Regions from separate parts of the Streptomyces sp. NPDC008150 genome, predicted to be linked through region 3. Evidence: riboswitches for the same ligand, from Rfam matches in the RefSeq annotation. Region 3 holds a riboswitch; each other region holds the start of a gene.
What was found. A riboswitch is a leader RNA that binds a small molecule or an ion and turns the genes downstream of it on or off. The one in region 3 is predicted to bind thiamine pyrophosphate.
Positions count from the first base shown of each region.

Region 1: it holds a riboswitch for thiamine pyrophosphate, as region 3 does, so the genes downstream of both, thiO (glycine oxidase ThiO) here and thiC (phosphomethylpyrimidine synthase ThiC) in region 3, are expected to answer to the same signal.
Region 2: it holds a riboswitch for thiamine pyrophosphate, as region 3 does, so the genes downstream of both, ACFZA0_RS20960 (thiamine ABC transporter substrate-binding protein) here and thiC (phosphomethylpyrimidine synthase ThiC) in region 3, are expected to answer to the same signal.

Region 1 covers NZ_JBIBHJ010000001.1:925,884-931,038, forward strand. The annotation lists gene pknB (Stk1 family PASTA domain-containing Ser/Thr kinase) at 1-656, opposite strand, end outside; gene ACFZA0_RS04045 (thiazole synthase) at 796-1,590, opposite strand; gene thiS (sulfur carrier protein ThiS) at 1,593-1,793, opposite strand; gene thiO (glycine oxidase ThiO) at 1,790-2,980, opposite strand; TPP riboswitch at 2,978-3,089, opposite strand; gene ACFZA0_RS04060 (FAD-dependent oxidoreductase) at 3,418-4,659, shown strand; gene ACFZA0_RS04065 (Rv2175c family DNA-binding protein) at 4,783-5,148, shown strand.
Region 2 covers NZ_JBIBHJ010000008.1:129,175-134,329, forward strand. The annotation lists gene ACFZA0_RS20955 (ABC transporter permease subunit) at 1-1,575, opposite strand, end outside; gene ACFZA0_RS20960 (thiamine ABC transporter substrate-binding protein) at 1,671-2,711, opposite strand; TPP riboswitch at 2,852-2,955, opposite strand; gene rlmN (23S rRNA (adenine(2503)-C(2))-methyltransferase RlmN) at 3,156-4,265, opposite strand; gene ACFZA0_RS20970 (phosphatidate cytidylyltransferase) at 4,456-5,155, opposite strand, start outside.
Region 3 covers NZ_JBIBHJ010000003.1:341,166-346,320, forward strand. The annotation lists gene ACFZA0_RS10860 (cupin domain-containing protein) at 1-22, shown strand, start outside; gene ACFZA0_RS10865 (DUF5326 family protein) at 170-382, shown strand; gene ACFZA0_RS10870 (helix-turn-helix domain-containing protein) at 648-1,490, shown strand; gene ACFZA0_RS10875 (SsgA family sporulation/cell division regulator) at 1,589-2,026, shown strand; gene ACFZA0_RS10880 (YibE/F family protein) at 2,147-3,892, opposite strand; TPP riboswitch at 3,964-4,124, shown strand; gene thiC (phosphomethylpyrimidine synthase ThiC) at 4,117-5,155, shown strand, end outside.

The DNA.
Region 1 (5,155 bases), on a different contig from region 3:
TCGCCGCGGCGCGGCTTGGTGCCGGTCAGCATCTCGTAGAGGACGACACCGCACGCGTACACGTCGACGCGGGGATCGGCGGAGCCGTGCTCGATCTGCTCGGGCGCGAGGTACGAGACGCTGCCGAGGACCGTGCCGGTGGTGTCGGTGACGGTGTTCACGGCCCGCACCAGGCCGAAGTCGGCGACCTTGACCCGGCCGTCGTCCCCGATCAGGACGTTCTCCGGCTTCATGTCGCGGTGCACGAACCCCGCCCGGTGCGCGGCCCCCAGCGCCGCGAGCACCGGCTCCAGGATGTCCAGGGCGGCGCGCGGCGCCAGCGCCCCGCGCTCGCGCAGCACGTCGCGCAGGGTGCAGCCGGCGACGTACTCCATGGCGAGGTACACGTAACCGCCGTCGGTGCCCTGGTCGAAGACCTGGACGACGTTCGGGTGCGCGAGCCGGGCGACCGACTTCGCCTCGCGGATGAACCGGTCGACGAACGACCCGTCGGCGGCGAGCGCCGGATGCATCACCTTGAGCGCGAGGACGCGGTCGAGGCGCAGGTCCACGGCCCGGTAGACCGTGGCCATGCCGCCGACGGCGATCCGCGCGTCGACGCGGTACCGGCCGTCCAGCACGCGGCCGACGAGAGGGTCTTCCAGGGTCGTGTCCACCCAGGGAGTGTACGATCCGTCGCCCGTTTGGCCGCCCCTTCGCCCGTTTCGGGACCCTTCTTGAAGCCGTCCTGTGACGCGGACCGCACACGGCCGCCGCTCCCGGGCGGGCACCGGCGCCGGCCCCGGGGGCGTCCGGTCAGAAGGCGGGGCGCTCCGGGTCGAGCCGTGCCAGGCCCTCGGCGGGGGACGACGCCTCGGCGAAGTGGCGGGGCGGGATGCGGCCCGCCCGCCGGGCCAGCCGGCCCGCCAGGACCGCGTGCCGCATGCCCTCCGCCATCAAGACCGGCTCCCGCGCGCGGGTCACCGCCGAGGCGAGCATCACACCCGCGCACCCCAGCTCCATCGCCAGCGCCACGTCCGACGCGGTGCCCGCCCCGGCGTCCAGGATCACCGGGACGCGCGCGTGCTCGACGATGAGCCGGAAGTTGTGCGGGTTGCGGATGCCGAGCCCGGAACCGATGGGGGAGCCGAGCGGCATCACCGCCGCGCACCCCACGTCCTCCAGCCGCCGCGCGAGCACCGGGTCGTCGTTCGTGTACGGCAGGACCGTGAAGCCGTCGTCGACCAGCGTCTCCGCCGCCTCCAGGGTCTCCACCGGGTCCGGCAGCAGGGTGCGTTCGTCGGCGACGACCTCCAGCTTGACCAGGTCCGTGCCGAGCGCCTCGCGCGCGAGGCGGGCGGTCAGCACCGCCTCGCCGGCCGTGAAGCAGCCGGCGGTGTTCGGCAGCACCCGCACGCCCAGCCGCTCCAGGACGGAGAGCACCGAGCCGTTCACCGAGGGGTCGACGCGCCGCATCGCGACCGTCGTCAGCTCGGTCCCGGACGCCGCCAGGGCGCGTTCCAGCACGTCGAGGCTGGGTGCCCCGCCCGTGCCCATGATCAGGCGGGACGAGTACGTCGTACCGCCGAGGACGAAGGGATCGTCAGCCACGGTCAGCCTCCCTGGACTGCGGTCAGGACTTCGACGCGGTCGCCCTCGCGCAGCGCGGTGGCGGCCCACCGGGTGCGCGGGACGACGGTCTCGTTGAGGGCGGCGGCCACGCCCGAGGGCGCCGGGGTGAGGGACCGCACGACGGTGTCGAGGGCGGTGCCGGGCGCGACCTCGCGGGGCTCCCCGTTCACGGTGACGTTCACGCGGGCTGCACCGCCCGGTCCGCGGTCCGGAACCTTCGCGGGGTGAACGGCCGTGCCAGCTCCGGGAGTTCGCCCGTGGTCAGGACGTGGGCGAGGACGTCGCCGGTGACCGGGGTGAGCAGCACGCCGTTGCGGTGGTGCCCGGTGGCCAGCAGCAGGCCGGGCAGCGCGGTGGGGCCGAGCAGCGGCGCGTTGTCGGGGGAGGCGGGGCGCAGTCCCGCCCGGGTCTCGGTCAGCGGCAACTCCGTGATGCCGGGGATCAGTTCGTGCGCGTCGCGCAGCAGCGCGTACACGCCGCCCGCGGTCACCGTCGTGTCCCAGCCCAACTCCTCGCTGGTCGCCCCGACCACCAGTTCGCCGTTCTCCCGGGGCACCAGGTACACCTGGCTGCCGCGCACCACCGCCCGTACCGTCCGGCTCAGGAACGGCGCGTACCGCGCGGGCACGGACAGCCGCAGCACCTGCCCCTTCACCGGCCGTACCGGCGGCAGCGCCTCGGCGGGCACCCCCGCGAGCCGCCCGCTCAGGGAACCCGCCGCGAGCACGACCTGGCCGGCGGCGAACGCCGTGCCGTCCGCGCCGAGCACGCCGGTCGCCCGGCCCCGCGCCACGGTGAGCCGCTCGGCCCACACCCGGTGGAACACCACCCCCGCCCGTTCGCACGCCACGACCAGCGCCGCCGCGAGCCGCCGCGGGTCGATCTGGTGGTCGTCGTCCACCCGCAGCCCGCCGCGCACGCCCGGCGCCAGCATCGGCTCCAGGCGGCGGCACTCCCGTCCGGACAGCCACTCGGAGCCGAGCCCCGACGCGTTGTGCAGGACGTGCAGTTCGCGCAGGTGCGCGCGGTCGTCGGCGTCCAGCGCCACGGCCAGCGTGCCGCACCGGCGGTGCCCGAGGTCGTGCCCCGTGCAGTCCGTCAGCTCGGCGGCGAACTCCGGGTAGCGGCGCGCCGATTCGAGGTTGAGACCGAGCAACGTCTGCTCGCCGTGGTGCAGTTCGGTGACGGCCGCGAGCATCCCGGCGGCCACCTGCGCGGCGCCGCCGCCCGGCCCGGGGTCCAGCACGGCGGTGGACAGGCCGCGTTGGGCCGCCCGCCAGGCCGTGACCAGGCCGATGACGCCACCGCCCACGACCAGGACGTCGGACGACGGAACAGCGGATGGTGCGACGGATACGGATGTCGACATGGGTGTCCAGCCCCTCCCTTCGCCGGCATGACCCGGATCAGGTTCGTACGGTCGGAGGCCGCCAGCCTCCCTCTCAGCCCGGTGCGCCCGGACTCCCGCGTGTGCTCTTCGGAAACCACCCTAGCCCCGCCGCCCGGCGCCCCGGGGAGCCGCCCCCGGCGCGCGCTCCGCGCTCCGGCGGCCCTGTGGTGCCGTACGGGAACGTTCACCGGGTAGGCGGACAGCGACCGCCCGATCTCCGTCACGCGCGGCCGACCACCGGCGGACCACGGCGTACGGGCGCTCGTCGGCGTGGGCCGCGGGGAGTCCCCGGCGGCCGGGTACGGGCGAAGGAGACGGCAGTGGCAGTCGTGGACGGGCGGCGGGACGGGTACGGCGCGTCGGAGCACCGGTCACCGCCGGTGACTGACGCGATGTCAGTTGTCTATGGTGATCACGTGAGCGAGCAGACGCAGCAACGGCGCACGTCGGGGGGCGCCCCCCACCCGCGGCGCGTGGTCGTGGCGGGCGCGGGCATGGCGGGGGTGCAGACCGCGGTCGCCCTGCGCGAACAGGGCTTCGACGGCACCGTCACCCTGATCGGCGCCGAGACCCACCCGCCCTACGACCGGCCGCCGCTGTCGAAGGCCGTCCTGCTCGGCAAGGCCGACGGCTCCGCCTTCGACATCGACTTCGCCGCCCTCGGCATCGAACTGCGGCTCGGGACCGAGGCCCTGGGCGTGCGCCCCGGCGACCACGAACTGGACACGTCCGCCGGGCCCGTCCCGTACGACGCCCTGGTCGTCGCCACCGGCGCCCGGCCCGTCCGGCTGCCCGGCACCGAGGGCGCCTCCGGCGTGCACGTGCTGCGCACCCTGGACGACGCCGAACGGCTGCGGCCGGTGCTCGCCGCCCAGCGCGACATCGTGGTCGTCGGCGCCGGCTGGATCGGCGCCGAGTTCGCCACCGCCGCCCGCGAGGCGGGCTGCGCCGTCACCGTCGTCGAGGCCGCCGACCGGCCGCTGGCCGGCGCGCTGCCCGCCGAGGTCGCCGCCCCGATGGCGCACTGGTACGCCGACAGCGGCACGGACCTGCGCACCCACGCGCGCGTGGCCCTCGTCGAGGACGGCGCGGTGGTGCTCGACGACGGCACCCGGCTGGCCGCGGACGCCGTCGTCGTCGGCATCGGCGCCCGGCCCGTCACCGAGTGGCTGGCCGGCTCGGGCGTCGCGCTCGGCGCGCACGGCGAGGTCCTCGCCGACGCCCGCCTGCGCACCTCCGTCCCGGACGTGCACGCCGTGGGCGACTGCGCGTCCTTCCCCTCGGAGCGGTACGCGGAGCGCCTGCTCGTGCACCACTGGGACAACGCCCTCCAGGGGCCGCGCACGGTCGCCGCCGACATCCTCGGCGACGCCCCGGCGGCCTACGACCCGGTCCCGTACTTCTGGTCCGAGCAGTTCGGCCGCTTCGTCCAGTACGCGGGCCACCACCCCTACGGCGACACCACCGTGTGGCGCGGCGACCCCGCCGGACCGGCGTGGACCGTGTGCTGGCTGCGCGAGGGGCGGCTCGTCGCCCTCCTCGCGGTGGGCCGTCCGCGCGACCTGGCGCAGGGCCGCAAGCTGATCGAGGCGGGCGCGGTGATGGACGCGGAACGCCTCGCTGACCCCTCCATGCCACTGAAGACGGCGACGGCGTAGGGCGCGGGGGCGGGCGACCGGGCGGCGACGCCGGAGGAGCGGCGACCGCGTGACGGTGTCCGCCGCCGCCCGGTCGGACGGGGTCGGCTTCCGGCTGTCGGTGCGGGATGGCAGGCTTGAGGGGTGACCGAGATTGACACCAAGATCGATGCTCTCGTCCCCGCCTGGCTCACCCTCCCCGACATCGCCGAGAAGTTCGGCGTCGAGGTGACGCGTGTCCGCCAGCTCGTCAAGGAGGGCCAGCTCATCGCCGTGCGCCGCGGGGAGAACCGCGCGCTGCACGTCCCCGCCGCCTTCATCGACGGGGATGTGATCGTCAAGGGCCTGACCGGGACCCTGACGCTCCTGCGGGACGACGGCTACTCCGACGAAGAGATGCTGGAGTGGCTGTTCACGGCCGACCCCAGCCTCCCCGGCACCCCCGCCGAGGCCCTCAGCGAGAACCGCGGCACGGAGGTGAAGCGCCGCGCCCAGGCGCTCGCCCTCTGACGACCGC
Region 2 (5,155 bases), on a different contig from region 3:
CAGCCGCTCCAGGACCAGCAGGGACACCGCGCACACCACCATCAGAATCGTCGAAAGGGCCATCGCCTGGCCGTAGTTGAGGTCACCGGGGCGGCTCAGCAGCCGGGCCACGGCGACCGGCAGCGTCGGGTTGTCCGGGCGCGCGATGAACACGGTCGCCCCGAACTCGCCGAGGGAGACGGCGAACGCGAAGCCCGCGGCCACCAGCAGCGCCCTGCGCACCATCGGCAGGTCCACCTCCCGCCACACCCGCCACGGCGACGCCCCGAGCACGGCCGCGGCCTCCCGCAGCCGCTCGTCCACACCGCGCAGCACGGGCAGCATCGTCCGTACAACGAACGGCACGCCCACCAGCGCCTGCGCGAGCGGCACGATGATCCAGGAGGCGCGCAGATCCAGGGGCGGCCTGTCCAGCGCGATCAGGAACCCGAAGCCGACGGTGACCGCGGACACGCCCAGCGGCAGCATCAGCAGCGCGTCGAAGCCGCGCACGAGCCGTCCCGCGTCGCGCCGCGTCAGCGCCGCCGCGGCGAGCCCGCCGACCAGCACGGCGAAGACCGTCGCGACGACCGCGTACAGAAGGGAGTTGCCGATCGCGTTGATGGGCGGCACCAGGAACGTGCCCCCGTCGTCCCGGGTCAGCGCCCGGTAGTAGCGGAAGCCGGGGGCGTCCAGGGACCGCTGCACCAGCACCGCGAGCGGCAGCACCACCAGCACGGCGACCGTGGCCAGCACCCCCGCCAGCAGCGCCCACTGCCCGGCACCGCGCGGGCGCCGCGCGGTGACCGACGCGTCCACCAGCCGCAGCGCGCCCTCGCGGCGGCGCACGGTACGGGCGTGCACGAACAGGATCAGCGCGACCGCGGCGAACTGCACGACCGTCAGCACGGCGGCCGTGGACAGGTCGAAGATCTCGGCGGTCTGCCGGTAGATCTCCACCTCCAGCGTCGAGAACGCCGGGCCGCCCAGGATCTGCACGACGCCGAACGACGTGAACGTGAACAGGAACACCATGAGCGACGCGGCGGCCACGGCGGGCGCGAGCGCCGGCAGCGTCACCCGCCGCCACGCCGCGAACCGGGAGGCGCCCAGCATCCGGGCGGCCTCCTCCTGCCGCGGGTCGAGCTGCGCCCACAGCCCGCCGACCGTGCGGACCACCACCGCGTAGTTGAAGAAGACGTGCGCCAGCAGGATCGCCCACACCGTGGTGTCCAGCCGCACGCCCCACAGGTCGTCGAGCAGTCCGCCGCGCCCCACGAGGGCGAGGAACGCCGTGCCGACGACGACCGTCGGCAGCACGAACGGCACGGTGACGACCGCCCGCAGCGCCTGTTTGCCGGGGAAGTGGAGGCGGGCGAAGACGTAGGCGGCGGGCAGCGCGACCAGGAGCGTCAGCCCGGTCGAGGCGAGCGCCTGCCACAGCGTGAACCACAGCACGTGCCCGACGTCCGGGTCGCCGAGCACGTCGGCGACCCGGCCGAAGTGCCAGTGCCCGTCGGCGTGGAAACCGCGCAGGACGATCGCGACGACGGGGTAGGCGAAGAACACCGCGAAGAACACCACGGGCACCGCCATCAGGGCGCCCTGCACCAGCGGGGCACGGCGCGCGCGCCCCGGGGCCGGGCGCCGGTCCGCGGGACCCGCCGCCCCGCCGCCCGGCTCCCGCCCGGTCACTTCACTACGAGCGAGGTCCACGTCTTGACCCACCGGTCGCGGTTGTCGGCGATCTTCTGCGGCGCCACGGTCTCCGGGTCCTTGGCGGGGGGCCCGTACTTCGAGAACTCCGCGGGCACCGTCGCACCGTCGACCACCGGGTACACGAACATGTTCAGCGGCATGTCCTCCTGGAACTTCTTCGTCAGCAGGAAGTCGATGAGCGCCTTGCCGCCCGCGGTGTTCGACGCGTTGCTCAGCAGCCCGGCGAACTCGACCTGCCGGAAGCAGGTCCCCGCGGCGACACCGGTCGGCGCCGTCGACGGCTTCGGGTCGGCGTAGACGACCTCGGCGGGCGGCGACGACGCGTACGACACGACGAGCGGCCGGTCGCCGCCCGCCTTCCTGCCGCCCGCCGACCCGGAGAACTCCTCGTCGTACGCCTGCTCCCAGCCGTCGACGACCTTGACGCCGTTGGCCTTCAGCTTCTTCCAGTAGCCCTGCCAGCCGGAGTCGCCGTAGGCGGCGGCACTGCCGAGCAGGAACCCGAGGCCGGGCGAGGACGTGGACGCGTTCTCGGTGACCAGCAGGTTCTTGTACGCGGGCTTGGCGAGGTCGGCGAACGAGGCGGGCGGCGCCAGGTGGTGCTCGGTGAAGTACGCCTTGTCGTAGTTGACGCAGATGTCGCCGTAGTCGACGGGCGTGACGCGGTTCTTGTCCGGGTCGAGCCGGAACTGCGAGCCGACCGTGTCGAGGCCCTTCGCGGTGTACGACTGGAACAGCCCGTTGTCGAGGGCACGCGACAGCAGCGTGTTGTCGACGCCGAAGAAGACGTCGCCCTGCGGGTTGTCCTTCGTCAGGATCGCCTTGTTGACGGCCTGCCCGGCGTCACCGTCCTTGAGGACCTTGACCTTGTAGCCGGACTGCTTCTCGAAGGCGGCGAGGACGCTCTTGGAGACGGCCCACGAGTCGTGACTGACCAGCGTCACGGTCTTGGAGCCGCCGGACGCCTGCCCGCCGGACGAACCGCAGCCGGACAGCGCGGCGACGCCGGCCATGCCGAGACCCACGGTCGCGGCGGCGAACCGGCGGCGGCTGATGCCCCTGGTGATGCTCACGGAAATCCTCCTGGAGGGACCAGGAAGAGACGCGGCCCCGCCCGGGAACCCCGAAGGGGGCCGCGGGCAGGGCGCAACAGCTTGAGTGGTGACCGAACTTCCTACCCAGAATGACCTGGGCGAGGTTCAGAGGGTCTGCGGTTGCCCGCACTCTCAGCGCTGTGGCGCTCCCCTGTCGGATATGAAGATCTTCAGTTGTACCGATGCACGGCCGACCGTTTCTGCGGATCACCGTACGTACGGATTGCCGTACATGCGGATTGCCGTACCTACAGCTACCCGTACATGCGGCTGAACCGACGTTCGGACTGTCCGACATCCGGATCGGCCGACGTACCGACATTCCGACGTACCGACAACAACACGGTACGTCCGCCGGTCAGACTACCGCTCGGTCGCGGCGAGCTGGCCGCACGCCCCGTCGATCTCCTGGCCACGGGTGTCCCGGACGGTCACCGGCACCCCGTGGGAGGCGATGGCCTCCACGAACGCCTTCTCGTCCTCGGGCCGCGACGCCGTCCACTTCGAGCCGGGCGTCGGGTTCAACGGGATGAGGTTGACGTGCACGGGCTTGCCCCGCAGCAGCCGGCCGAGCCGGTCACCGCGCCACGCCTGGTCGTTGATGTCCCGGATCAGCGCGTACTCGATGGACAGCCGGCGCCCGGACCGGGCCGCGTACTCCAGACCCGCGTCGAGCACCTCCCGCACCTTCCACCGCGTGTTGACGGGCACGAGGGTGTCGCGCAGCTCGTCGTCGGGTGCGTGCAGGGAGATCGCGAGACGGCACTTGAAGCCCTCGTCGGCGAACCGGTTGATGGCGGGCACGAGGCCGACCGTCGACACCGTGATGCCCCGCTGCGACAGGCCCAGCCCGTCGGGCTCCGGGTCGGTGAGGCGGCGGATCGCGCCGACGACGCGGTTGTAGTTGGCGAGCGGCTCGCCCATGCCCATGAACACGATGTTCGACAGCCGTGCCGGGCCGCCGGGGATCTCGCCGTCACGCAGGGCGCGCATGCCGTCGACGATCTGGTGCACGATCTCCGCGGTCGACAGGTTCCGGTCGAGACCGGCCTGCCCGGTCGCGCAGAACGGGCAGTTCATGCCGCAGCCCGCCTGTGAACTGATGCACATGGTGACCCGGTCCGGGTACCGCATCAGCACCGACTCGACGAGCGTCCCGTCGAACAGCCGCCACAGCGTCTTGCGGGTGGTCTCCTGGTCGGTCGACAGATGCCGCACGACCGTCATCAGCTCGGGCAGCAGGGCGTCCCGCAGCGCGGTGCGCGAACCGGCGGGGATGTCGGTCCACTGCTCCGGGTCGTGCGCGTACCGCGCGAAGTAGTGCTGCGAGAGCTGCTTGGCGCGGAACGGCTTCTCGCCGGTCGCGGCCACCGCTTCCTTGCGCTCGGCGGGCGTGAGGTCGGCGAGGTGCCGCGGCGGCTTCTTGGCTCCGCGCGGGGCGACGAACGTGAGTTCTCCGGGCTTTGTAGGCATGGCTCTACCAGTGTCGCAGATCCGATCGGGTGACCCGACCGGCCGGATTCCGGAGGCCGCGACGCCGCCCCGCGCGGACCCGCACGGCGCCCGGCACCGCCCGCCGCGGGCGTACGCGCGGTGGTACGCGTGCGGGCCGCCGCCCCGAGGGGTGGCGGCCCGCACGAGGACCGTCGCGTGAACCGGACGCTCAGCCCGAACCCACGAACAGCACCAGCAGCAGCCACACCACCGGCGCCGTCGGCAGCAGCGAGTCCAGGCGGTCCATGATGCCGCCGTGGCCCGGCAGCAGCGTGCCCATGTCCTTGATGCCGAGGTCCCGCTTGATCATGGACTCGCCCAGGTCGCCGAGCGTGGCACTCGCCGCGACCGCGAGACCCAGCAGCAGGCCCTGCCACCACTCGCCGTCGTCGATCATGAACTGCATGCACAGCGCGCCCGCGACCATCGCGAACGCGACAGCACCCGCCAGACCCTCACGGGTCTTGCCGGGGCTGATGCGCGGCGCCAGCTTGTGGCTGCCGAAGCGCCAGCCGACCGCGTACGCGCCCGTGTCGCTGACCACCGTCAGCACCAGGAACATCAGCACCCGCCACGGCCCGTCGTGCGCGGTGAGCAGCAGCGCGACGAACGTCGCGAGGAACGGCACGTAGAACGCGGCGAACACGCCCGCCGTGACGTCCTTGAGATAGCCGTCCGGCGGTTCCGTCATCCGCCACACCAGGACCGCGAGCGCGGTCAGCGCCATCGCCACCCAGGCGCCCTCGGGCCCCCGGACATAACCGGCGACCACCATCGCGGCACCGCCGACCGCCAGCGGCACGAGCGGCGCCTTGATGTCCTTGCGCTCCCGCAGCCGGCTGGTCAGCTCCCACAGGCCGACGACGACC
Region 3 (5,155 bases):
GTTCTCTCCCCCCGAGGCCTGACGGGCGTCTCCGGGTTCTCTCAGGGTCCGGTCAGGGGGGAACGGGGGGTGCGCGGGCCCCGTGGGGGCCGTCGTCGGCCCTAGCATCGGATGAAGCACAGTCGAGGCCCCGCGACAGCGACGGGCACTGAGGTGAGGGACGAAAGCGATGAGAGAGATCTTCGCCGGTCTGCCGTGGTGGGTGAAGTGGGTGGCGGTGCCGCTCATCGCCCTGTTCGTGTTCGGCGGCCTGATAGCGACCGTCGTCCACTTCGTCGTCGCCCTGCTCTTCAAACTGCTGGTGTTCGTCGCCCTGGTCGGCGGTCTCATCTACATCGTCCGGCGGTTCATGTCGGGTTCGTCGTCACGCAGCGACTGGTGACCCCCGGGGCACGGGGTCGCTGAGGCGGCAGGGTGCGCGAGGGCCGAGGGGCCCTTCGCGCAACGAGCGGGGGCGCCGCGGGAAACCGTCGGGGGGCGACTGTTGCCGAGGGTTCGCTCGCGGGAGGGAAGTTTTCCCCGCGGGGCGCCCGGGGGCGGTGGCCGACGGTTAGAGTCCGGAATTCGCCGCGGGTGTCTCCCGCGGGCGGCGTACGCCCCTCCCGTGTCCCCCCGCACGGCAGCCCCTCGCGTTTCGGAGTGACCTCTTGGCCACGGTTGACACCGCGTCCGCGTCCGCAGCACCGCACGCGCCCCCGCAGCGTCGCGTGACGGCGCTTCCCGCCCAGCAGGTTCCGGCCGCGTCGAGCACCCTCATCGGATCCGTGCAGCGGGCGATGCGCCTCCTGGAAGCGGTCGCCCGGCACGCACACGGCGCCCCCGCGAAACAGCTCGCGCGCGAGACCGGGCTCGCCCTCCCCACGACGTACCACCTGCTGCGGACCCTGGTCCACGAGGGGTATCTGCTGCGCGACAAGGGGCTGTTCTTCCTCGGGGAGGCGGCCGAACGCCTCGCGAGCAACGGCGCCCGGCAGAAACGTCGCAGCACGGTCGTCGAGACCCTCGCGCACTGGCGGGACACCGTCGGGGCGCCGATCTACTACGCCCTCTACAAGGAGGGCGAGATCGACGTCCGGTGCGTGGTCGACAGCGCGTACTCGCCGGCCGTCGAGGAGTGGGCCGACTTCCGCGAGACCGGATACGCGCACGCGATCGGCCAGTGCCTGCTGTCCCAGCTCGACCAGAGCGCCCGGCGCGACCACATCGACCGCTACCCGGTCGAGTCGATCACCCCGTACACCGTGCGGGACGGTTCGGCGCTGCTCCGCCGCCTCGACCGCATGGGGCGGTCGGAACCAGTCGTCGAGCGGCAGGAGTACGCGCTCGGCACGGTCTGCGCGGCGATCCCGATCACGGTGGGCTCCACGGCCGGCTCTGTGGCGATCTCCGTGCCCGCCCATCAGTCGGACCGGCTGATGCCCGCCGTCCGCCGGCTCCAGAACGAGATCGACCGCATGCTGGGATCGCTCGCGCTGTCTATCAGCATCTGAAAACTCACTCCTTGTGATCCGGTGGATACGTTCTGCAAGATTCGGCCTGTGTCAGGGGTTCATTCCCGGCCAGTCGACGGCAGATGACGGGATAGGCAATGCGCGAGTCCGTACAGGCAGAGGTCATGATGAGCTTTCTCGTCTCCGAGGAGCTCTCGTTCCGCATCCCGGTGGAACTCCGCTACGAGAGCGGTGATCCCTACGCCGTGCGGCTGACCTTCCACCTGCCGGGCGACGCCCCCGTCACCTGGGCCTTCGGCCGCGAACTGCTGGTGGACGGCGTGGCGGTGGCGTCGGGCGAGGGCGACGTACGGATCCGGCCGGACGGCTCCGACGTGCCGGGCGATGTGCTGATCCGTCTTCAAGTGGGCTCCGAGCAGGCGCTGTTCCGCTCGTCCGGGGCGCCCCTGGTGGCCTTCCTGGACCGCACCGACAAGCTGGTCCCGCTCGGTCAGGAAGGCGTGCTGGGGGAATTCGACGCCCATCTCGACGAGGCGCTGGACCGCATCCTGGCGGAGGAGCAGAGCGCCGGCTGACGGCTCCTCACGTCGCACGGCAGGCGTCGGCAGCGCGCAGAAACGCTTCGTCTGGCGGTCGCGCCGCGGCCACCGGCGTCCGCCCAGCGGCGACCGGCCCCCCTCGCCGTGCGCCGTCGGTCAGCGCTTGCGGCGACGTCCCCGTCCGCCCCGCGCGGCGGACGGCGCGGCTACGGGCACCGGTCCGCCGGGGACCGCCGGTACCGCGCGCGCGGATCCGGAAGCCGCCTGCGGGTGCGGCCGGTCGGCGGCCACCACCAGTGCCGCCAGCGCCGTGGTGACGGGTACGGACGCGACCAGGCCGATGGAGCCCACGAGTGTCCGGACGATCTCCTCGGCGACCAGCTCGCTGTTGGCGACCGTCCCCACGCTGCTCTGCGCGATGGAGAAGAGCAGCAGCAGCGGCAGCGCGGCGCCCGCGTAGGCGAGCACGAGCGTGTTGACGACGGACGCGATGTGGTCGCGGCCGATCCGGATGCCCGCCCGGTACAGGCCGCGCCAGCCCATCGTCGGGTTGGCCTCGTGCAGTTCCCAGACCGCCGACGTCTGCGTGACCGTCACGTCGTCGAGCACGCCGAGGGAGCCGATGATGACGCCGGCGAGCAGCAGGCCGCTCATGTCGATCGACGGGTAGAGCCCGTGGATCAGGCCCGTGTTGTCGTCGGTGTTGCCGGTGAGCGAGGCCCAGTCGATGAACACCGAACCGAGCAGGCCGATCAGTACGAGCGAGATGAGCGTGCCGAGGACCGCGACCGAGGTGCGGGCGGACAGGCCGTGGCACATGTAGAGGGCGATCAGCATGATCGCGCTGGCCCCCACCACCGCCACCAGCAGGGGGTTCGAGCCCTGGAGGATCCCCGGCAGGATGAAGAAGGTCAGCACCAGGAAGCTGACGGCCAGTGCGACGAGGGCCATGAGCCCGCGCAGCCGCCCGACCACGACGACGGCGAGGGCGAAGATCCCGGCCAGAACCGCCATCGGCACCCGGCGGTTCACGTCGGTGACCGAGTACTGGAGGTTCCTGGGCGCGGAGGGCTCGTAGGCCACCACGACCTTCTCGTCCTCGTGCAACTGCCGTGACTGGTCCGGCTGTACGACCTCGGTGAACGTGCGGCCCCTGTTCTTCCCGGTGTCGACGCGGACGGTCGCCTTCTTGCAGGTGCCGCCCTCGTCCTCGGCCGTCGTCCCGTCGGCGGCCCCGGTCGAGCCGCCGCCTCCCGAGGCGTTCACCGACTTGCAGCTGACGTCGACGACCTTGGTGACGGTGGCCTGCTGGGTCTGCCGGTCGAAACCGACACCCGTGCGTTCGTGCGCGGGTGCGCCACCGGGCCAGAGCACCACGAGGCCCACCACCACGGCCGCGGTGAACGGGATCAGGATCGCGGCGATCACCTTGCGCAGGTGCTTGGAGACGGGGGCGGCCGGGCCGTGACTGTGGGAGTGCCCGTGGCCGCCGTGGCCCCCGCCGGAGCTGCCGCCCGAGGAGGCGTTGCCCGAGCCGTGGCCGTGGCCGGTGCTCTCCGTCGGCCCGTGACCGTGGTCCTGGTGCCGGTCGTGGCCGCTCCCGTGGTCGTGGTCGTGCGCGGGTCCGGGGCCCTGACCGCCGACCCGGCCGTGGCCGTCGTGATCGCCGTGGTCGTCGTCGTTCCAGCCGCCTCCGCCGCCGCCGTCGCGGTACCAGCCGTCGTTGCCGCCCCGTCCGCCACCACCTGACGGGCCGCCACCGCCCGACGGGCCGCCGACCCGGCCGTCGGGCCCGGGGCCCTGGCCGTCGCGTCCGTCCGAACTGCGGCTGCCGTCCTGGCCGTTGGCGGGCCAGGAGCCGTGTCCGGTCGGTGGATGAGGGGGCCGCTGTCTCGTGGTCACCGACCGATCATCGCAAGAACGGAGGGGGCCCTCTGTTCACCGCGCCCGAACGGGAGTTAGCGTGGAAGCACCTTTGCACACGCGGGAGCTCGGAGCACCGGGCTGAGAGGGCGCTGACCTCCGTCGTCGCGATGTTTCACATGAAACATCGATCGCTCGACGGACATCGCTGCGTCGACCGCCGAACCTGTTACCGGGTAATGCCGGCGTAGGGAGTAGGTCTCATGACCAACAAGGACGCACGCATGCCTGCCTCCACGCAGCTCACCGAGCGCGAGGAGGCCGGAACGTCCATCGGCTGGCACAAGGCGTACATCGAGGGTTCGCGCCCCGATCTGCGGGTGCCGGTCCGACAGGTGCACCTCACCAACGGCGACGCGGTCTCGCTGTACGACACCTCCGGCCCGTACACCGACCCGCTCGTCGACACCGACGTCCGGCGCGGGCTCAGCCCTCTGCGGGAGAACTGGATCGTCGCCCGCGGCGACACCGAGGAGTACGCGGGGCGGCCGGTCCGGCCCGAGGACGACGGCCTCAAGCACACGTCGCCGCGCGGCGGACTGCGCAACCTCGACGCGGTCTTCCCGGGCCGGCCGCGGCAGCCCCGGCGCGGCAGGGACGGGACCGCCGTGACCCAACTCGCCTACGCCCGGCGGGGCGAGATCACCCCGGAGATGGAGTTCGTGGCCGTCCGGGAGAACGTCGAACCCGAGGTGGTCCGCGCGGAGATCGCGGCGGGACGGGCGGTACTGCCGGCCAACGTGAACCACCCCGAGATCGAACCCATGATCATCGGCAAGCGGTTCCTGGTGAAGGTCAACGCCAACATCGGCAATTCCGCCGTGACGTCCTCCATCGAGGAGGAGGTGGAGAAGATGACCTGGGCGACACGCTGGGGTGCCGACACGGTCATGGACCTGTCCACCGGACGGAACATCCACACCACGCGCGAGTGGGTGCTCCGCAACTCCCCCGTCCCCATCGGCACGGTGCCGCTCTACCAGGCGCTGGAGAAGGTCGACGGCCGTGCCGAGGAGCTGACCTGGGAGATCTACAAGGACACCGTCGTCGAACAGGCCGAGCAGGGCGTCGACTACATGACGGTGCACGCCGGTGTGCGCCTGCCCTACGTGCCGCTCACCGCCAACCGGAAGACGGGCATCGTCTCCCGCGGTGGCTCGATCATGGCGGCGTGGTGCCTGGCCCACCACAAGGAGAGCTTCCTCTACGAGAACTTCGAGGAACTGTGCGAGATCCTCGCCG